2 regions of the Nocardiopsis lambiniae genome follow, and region 1 is predicted to be linked to the other one. Evidence: riboswitches for the same ligand, from Rfam matches in the RefSeq annotation. Region 1 holds a riboswitch; the other holds the start of a gene.
The links. Region 1 has a riboswitch for S-adenosylmethionine ahead of RM479_RS02570 (aminotransferase class V-fold PLP-dependent enzyme). Riboswitches for the same ligand answer to the same signal wherever they lie in the genome.
Positions count from the first base shown of each region.

Region 2: another riboswitch for S-adenosylmethionine. It lies ahead of thrC (threonine synthase); the one in region 1 lies ahead of RM479_RS02570 (aminotransferase class V-fold PLP-dependent enzyme).

Region 1 covers NZ_JAVREP010000001.1:570,587-574,049, reverse strand. Annotated here, with positions in the region: gene RM479_RS02580 (CaiB/BaiF CoA transferase family protein) at 1-401, opposite strand, end outside; gene RM479_RS02575 (DUF3870 domain-containing protein) at 406-762, opposite strand; SAM riboswitch class IV at 1,000-1,115, shown strand; gene RM479_RS02570 (aminotransferase class V-fold PLP-dependent enzyme) at 1,176-2,537, shown strand; gene RM479_RS02565 (SAM-dependent methyltransferase) at 2,840-3,463, shown strand, end outside.
Region 2 covers NZ_JAVREP010000006.1:23,232-26,694, reverse strand. Annotated here, with positions in the region: gene RM479_RS10885 (ubiquitin-like small modifier protein 1) at 1-181, opposite strand, end outside; gene thrC (threonine synthase) at 250-1,509, opposite strand; SAM riboswitch class I at 1,523-1,668, opposite strand; gene RM479_RS10875 (alpha,alpha-trehalose-phosphate synthase (UDP-forming)) at 2,019-3,455, shown strand.

The sequences.
Region 1 (3,463 bases):
TCGTGTTCGGGCCCGAACCCGCTCACCGAGCAGTACACGACCGCCGGGTTGCGGACGCTCACGGCGGCGTGGCCCAGACCGAGGCGGTCGATGACCCCGGGCCGGAAGTTCTGGACGACCACGTCGGCGCCCGCGCACAGCTCCTGTACGGCCGCCAGCCCGTCGGGGTCCTTCAGGTCGACGGCCAGGCTCCGCTTGTTGCGGTTCACCGACAGGTAGTAGGCGGCCTCACCGCCCGCCCACGGAGGCCCCCAGGCGCGGGTGTCGTCCCCGCGTCCGGGCTGCTCCACCTTGATCACCTCCGCCCCCATGTCGGCCAGGAGCATGGTGGCGTAGGGGCCCGCCAGCACCCGGGACAGGTCGGCGACGCGCACGCCGGTCAGGGGCAGGGGTTCGGTCACGGGATCACTCCTCGCCGCTCGGCAGCTGGTGATCGTCCTTGAGCTGGTAGTAGCTCTCCAGGCAGCGGCGCAGCGCGGTCGTGAGCGCGGCGCCCGATTGTCCCGCGTACCGGGTCTGCACCCGGCTCACCAGTTCGGCGATGTCCTCGGTCACCGAGGCCCCCTCGACCAGGGCACGGAAGAAGTCCTTGGCCAGGTCGGTGAGCAGCGTGGTGTCGGCGGCCACGATCCGGCCGTCGGCGGTGTCCACCGCCAGGACGACACCGAGCCGCTGGTACTGGGAATGACTCGCCACGGAATCGGGCAGACGGGCGTAACCGGAGATCAGGACGACCCTGGGATTACGGAAGACCTGCTGCATACGGTCGTGCACGTACGTCACCTCTCGTTCGCGGGCATGCGGGAACTCCAACGCACTGGAGTCTCGCGCCTGGTAGGCGTCCGGGGGGAACCGGACACCCGCGACGTGAGGGCAGGTGGGTACGAGTATGGCGGTTCCGTTCCACGCCTGTCGAGCGGGGGGCCGTGTGAGCGTGTCCCGGGCCACACGGGTCCGCGCCTGTCGCGCGCCGGGAGCGTTGTGTTAATCTGCGTCGCAGGTCACGAGTACCAGCGTCAAGCCCCGGCTCGCTGGTCGGCAACCCTCCTTCCGCGGTGGGGTGCCCCGGGTGAGGACCAGGTCCCGACACGACCGTGTCGGAGCAAGCGCGGACCCTTGTGGCGCTGCCTGATCGGCACCCCCGTGGGTCCCACGACCCACAGAAGAGGTGTGCCATGACCGTCGTCACTCCCATCGGCTCCGCCCGTTCCGTCCGCCGGCCCCGTCCCGAGCCGGTCGACCTGGACCGCTGCGCGATCGTCGCGGCCGAGGAGGGCGTGCCCCTGGTCACGGGTGAACACGTCGAGTACGCCAACCTGGACTACGCGGCCAGCGCCCCGTGCCTGACCCCGGTGGCCGACGCCCTGTCGGCGGCCCTGCCCTACTACGCCAGCGTGCACCGAGGCGCCGGCCACCACTCCCAGGTCAGCACCGACGCCTACGAACGGGCCCGCCGCTCCGTCGCCCGTTTCCTGGGGGTGCGCACGGAACCGGCCGACGCGGTGGTGTTCGTGCGCGGCACCACCGACGCCCTCAACCTGCTGGCCCGATCGGTGCCGCAGGGGTGCACGGTGGTGGTGTTCGAGTCCGAGCACCACGCGAGCCTGCTGCCGTGGGAGCACCCGGCCTCCCAGGCCGGAGCGGTCATCCGGCTGCCCCTGCCGGGGTCCCCCGAGGCGGCGGTGGACGCCGCGCGGGCCGCCCTGGCGACCGCGCCGCAGGGGCCCCGCCTGCTGTGCGTCACGGCGGCCTCCAACGTCACCGGTGAGATCTGGCCGGTCGAGGAACTGGTGGCGGCGGCGCACGCCGAGGGCGCCCGCGTGGTGGTGGACGCCGCCCAGTACGTGCCGCACCTGCCCTTCCACCTGGAGCGCACCGGGGCCGACTACGTCGCCCTGTCCGCGCACAAGCTGTACGCGCCGTTCGGTTCGGGCGTGCTGGCCGGCCGCGCCGACTGGCTGCGCGAGGCGGTCCCCTACCTGTCCGGCGGCGGCGCCACGCGGTCGGTCACCGACCACGACGTGGTGTGGAACGACCTGCCCGCCCGCCACGAGGCGGGCAGCCCCAACGTGCTGGGCGCGGTCGCCCTGGCGGCGGCCTGCGACACCCTCACCCCGAAGGTGCAGGAGTCGTTGCACATCCGCGAGTCCGCGCTGGTGGAGCGGTTGCGCGCCGGACTGGCCGAGATCGACGGCGTGCACGAGCTGTCCCTGTGGGGCGATGAGCACCCGCGGGTGGGCATCGTCTCGTTCGTCGTGGACGGGCTGCCCGCCGACCTGCTGGCGGCGGCGCTGTCGGCCGAGTACGGGATCGGGGTCCGCGACGGTCTGTTCTGCGCCCACCCGCTCACCCGGCACCTGCTGCCGGAGGGCCACGGGCAGGCGGTGCGGGCCAGTCTGGGCATCGGTACCACCTGGGAGCACGTGGACCGACTGGTCGGCGCCGTCGCCGATCTGGTCGCCCACGGTCCGTGCCGGGAGTACGCCGATGCCGACGGGCGTCTGGTGCCGATCCCGGACCCGCGCGCGATCCACTGACCCTCACCCCGCAGGGCCCCCGCGGTGGGGTGGCCCTCGCGCCGTTCCGGGAGGGCCTTTCGGGGGCGTCGTCCACGACGTCCCCGATGCGCGTTTCAGGCCCTGAGTCCCGGAAATTGTGGAGTCACAAGACACGACAAATAACTAAATAGGGCACATAACACTAGAGGGTGTGTGGGGAATCACTTTCCCAAGAGGTAGCATCAGGCCCTGAATGGCATGGCGCGAATGCCGTGGACCCGACCGGTCCGTCCGGCGACACGCCTGCCTCCCACGAGCGGACCGGCTGGGGGAGCGTGATCGTGACGGACGTCCGAGGCAGCGAGGCGGGACCGCTCACGGGTGCGCGTCGAGAGCCGATGCGCCACCTCGGGCGCCGTTCACGCGTCGTGGACCTGCGCGGCCTCCCCTCGCACCCCGCGACACCACCCGGGCCCGACGAGGCGGACCGCCGACACGGCGCCTTCCTCACCCGGATGATCGCCTACCTGTGCGCCGACGGGGGCGTCGCCCAGTTCGTCGACTGGGGCTCCCCCGTGCCCGGCACCGCCGACCTGGTCCGTGCCGCCCGCCCCGACGCGCGCGTCGTCCACGTCTCCCCGCCCGGTGTCGCCGGGATGGTCGCCTCCGACGCGGTCCTGACCGGCGACGGCTCCTGCTCCCCGTCCTCCCTGAACCGCCTCGCCACCTCCGGGCTCGTCGATCTCGACGAGCCCGTCGCCGTTCTCATGACCCGGCCCTTCGCCGCGGACGCCCCGCCCACCGGCATCGCCGACCTGCACGCCCTCATGCGCGGCGGCGGCTACCTCGCCCTCACCACCACCGGCCCCCACACCGCGCTGCGCAGCGCCCTGGCCCCCTTCCACCCCGTCGAACCCGGGGCGGCCGACATCCAGTGGTGGCCCTACCCGGACGAGGACGTGCCC
Region 2 (3,463 bases), on a different contig from region 1:
CGTAGACGTTGACGAAACGGCGCACCTTGCCGTTGTCGTCCAGGATGCGCGCCCGGATGCCGGGGTGGTTGGCCTCCAGATCGTCGAGGATCTCGGCGAGGGTGCCGCCCTGGGCGGTCACCTCGGCGGCGTCGTCGGTGTAGGTGCGCAGGATGGTGGGCACGCGGACGCTGGCGCTCATGGCGTTTCTCTCTCGTGGTCGTGGACAGGAGGGCCCCGGGGCGTGGCGCCGCCCCGGGGGGCGAGGGGTCAGGCCAGGCCGGCCTCGGTGAACGCCTTCAGGGACGGCGCGATGGTGGCCGTCACGCCGGCGTCGACGGCGTTGAGGGTCTTGAGACCGTCGCCGGTGTTGAGGACGACCGTCTCGGCCTTCGGGTCGAGCCGCCCCTCGCGGACCAGCTTGCGGAGCACACCGGTGGTGACACCGCCGGCGGTCTCGGCGAAGATGCCCTCGGTACGGGCGAGCAGCGCGATCGCCTCGACGATCTCGGCGTCGTCCACGTGTTCCACCGAACCGCCGGTGCGGTGGGCGATGTCGAGCACGTACGGCCCGTCCGCCGGGTTGCCGATGGCCAGCGACTTGGCGATGGTGTCCGGCTTGACGGGCTGGATGACGTCCAGACCCTTCTCCCAGGCCCGCGCGACCGGGGAGCATCCGGTGGCCTGCGCGCCGAAGATCCGGTAGGGCCGGTCCTCCACCAGGCCCAGCCTGATCAGCTCCTGGAAGCCCTTGTCGATCTTGGTGAGCTGCGAGCCGGAGGCGATGGGGACGACGATCTGCTCGGGCAGGCGCCACCCGAGCTGTTCGGCGATCTCGTAGGCCAGCGTCTTGGAGCCCTCGCCGTAGTAGGGGCGCAGGTTGACGTTGACGAAACCCCAGCCCTCGCCCGCCTCGTCACCGATGAGCTCGGAGCAGAACCGGTTGACGTCGTCGTAGTTGCCGTCGATGGCCACGACCTTGCCGCCGTAGACGGCGGCCATGACCACCTTGGCGTCCTCCAGACCGGCGGGGATGAACACGCAGGACTCGAACCCGGCCCGGGCGGCGGCAGCGCCGACGGCGCCGGCCAGGTTGCCGGTGGAGGAGCAGGACAGCGTGGTGAACCCGAAGGTGCGGGCGGCCTCGACCGCGATGGCGACCACACGGTCCTTGAAGGAGTGGGTGGGGTTACCGGAGTCGTCCTTGACGTACAGGGAGTCCAGGCCCAGTTCGGCGGCGAGGCGGTCGGCCTTGACCAGGGGGGTCAGCCCGGGGTTCATGTTGGGCAGCTCGGCCACGTTCGCCGGGACGGGCAGGAGGTGCCGGTAGCGCCAGATGTTGTTGGGGCCGCTCTCGATGTCGGCGCGGGTGACGGTGCCGAAGTCGTAGGCCACCTCTAGGGGGCCGAAACAGAATTCGCAGGCGAACCGGGGGGCGAGGTCGTAGCGCTCGCCGCATTCGCGACAGGACAGCGCGGTACCGGGGCCGAAGGCGCGGACGGAGGTGGGTGCGGTGGCGGTCATCGCCATGGCGAGGCGTCTCCCCTCATCTTCCCTGGCGGACACTTTGTCCCCAGGCCGGAGTTGGCACCTGTCCCGGCCGCCCCGCGAGATCCGCGAGTGTCGATGTACGCCGAGATGGTTGCCGGGGCTTCGCAGGGCCGGTCCCTCCACCCCTCTGGATGAGCAATATGAAGTTGTGGTGTTCTCCGCCGGCCCCTTCCGGACCCGGCACGGTCACTGTAACGGACGTGTTGACCGGTTTTCCATCGTGCGTGATCCGGGTAACACGAACCGACTCACATGGTGAGACGGCACTGATCCGGGCCGGGGCGGTGCACGTGCTCTGTTTCGTACGCGTGACGTCGCACTCCGATGACCTGGTGGGGGTTTGGGGCGCGCGTCGACAGGCGAGACCTAGGGTGCGTCCTCCTCCGTTCACCGTCCGTTCCCCATACCGGGCGGATCGCGGGCCCCGGGGGCCGTTTCCGTATCCTTCGGCACCGAGACCGTTTCGCGCATTCCGAGAGGACGACCACGTGGACAAGGCGCAGATCCTCATCGCCTCCAACCGAGGACCCGTGTCCTTCTCGATCACCGACGAGGGCTCCCTGGAGCACCGCCGCGGTGGCGGTGGACTCGTCTCCGGCATGATCTCGGTGGCCACCGAGGTCGACGGCGTCTGGGTGTGCGCCGCCCTGTCGGACGCCGACCGGCGGGCCGCCGCCGAGTCCCCCGAGGCACGGCTGGACCTGCGGTACGACCTGGAGGGCATGCGGGTCCACATGTTGGACATCCCGGAGGAGACGCTCAAGGGCGCCTACACCGAGATCGCCAACTCGACCCTGTGGTTCGTGCAGCACATGCTGTACGACACCCCGAACAAGCCCTCGTTCGGCTCCGGGTTCCGACGGTCGTGGGAGGACTACACCGCCTACAACAACGCCTTCGCCGAGGCGCTGGTGGCCGGTGCCGCCGACAACGCCCGCGTGGCCGTGCAGGACTACCACCTGGCCCTCGTGCCGCGCGTCCTGCGGGCCCGCCGCCCGGACCTGCGCATCGCGCACTTCTCGCACACCCCGTGGGCGCCGCCGGAGTACTTCCGGATGCTGCCCGACGACATCGCCCGGGATCTGTTGACGGGCATGCTCGGCGCCGACCGGCTGGGGTTCCTCAGCCCGCGCTGGGCCAACGCCTTCCTGCGCTGCTGCGCGGAGATCCTGCGCGCGGACGTGGACCTCGCGAGCGGGACCGTGGAGTACGGCGGCCGGATCATCCGGGTGGGCGTGCACGCGCTGGGCGCCGACGAGGCGGGGTTGCGCGAGAGCGCCGCCGAACCGCTGGTCGGGGTGCGCCGGGAGATGCTGGAGGAGTTGGTCGGCGACCGGAAGCTGATCGTGCGGGTCGACCGGACCGAACTCTCCAAGAACATCGTGCGGGGCCTGGAGGCGTACCGGGAGCTGCTGCGCTCCCACCCGGAGTGGCACGGCCGGGTGACCCATCTGGCGTTCGCCTACCCCAGCCGGGGCGACGTCCCCGAATACCGCGAGTACACCGACTCGGTGCTGCGGGTGGCCAAGGAGATCAACGCGGAGTTCGCGACCGCCGACTGGACGCCGCTGGTCCTGGAGGTCAACGACGACTACCCGCGTTCGCTCGCGTCGTTCCAGTTGGCGGACGTGCTGCTGGTCAACCCGATCCGGGACGGGATGAACCTGGTCGCCAAGGAGGGCCCGGTGCTGTCGGAGCGGGACTCCGTGCTGGTGCTGTCGCGGGAGGCGGGCGCCGCCGACGAGCTGGGCGAGGACGCCCTGACGGTCAACCCCTACGACACCGTGGAGACGGCGCGGGCCCTGCACCGGGCGCTGTCGATGCCCCCCGAGGAGCGACGGAGGCGACGCGAGCGGCTGGCCGAGGCCGCGATGGCGCTGCCGCCGCGCCGGTGGTTCCAGGACCAGTTGCGCTCCCTCGGCTGAGGCCCCGA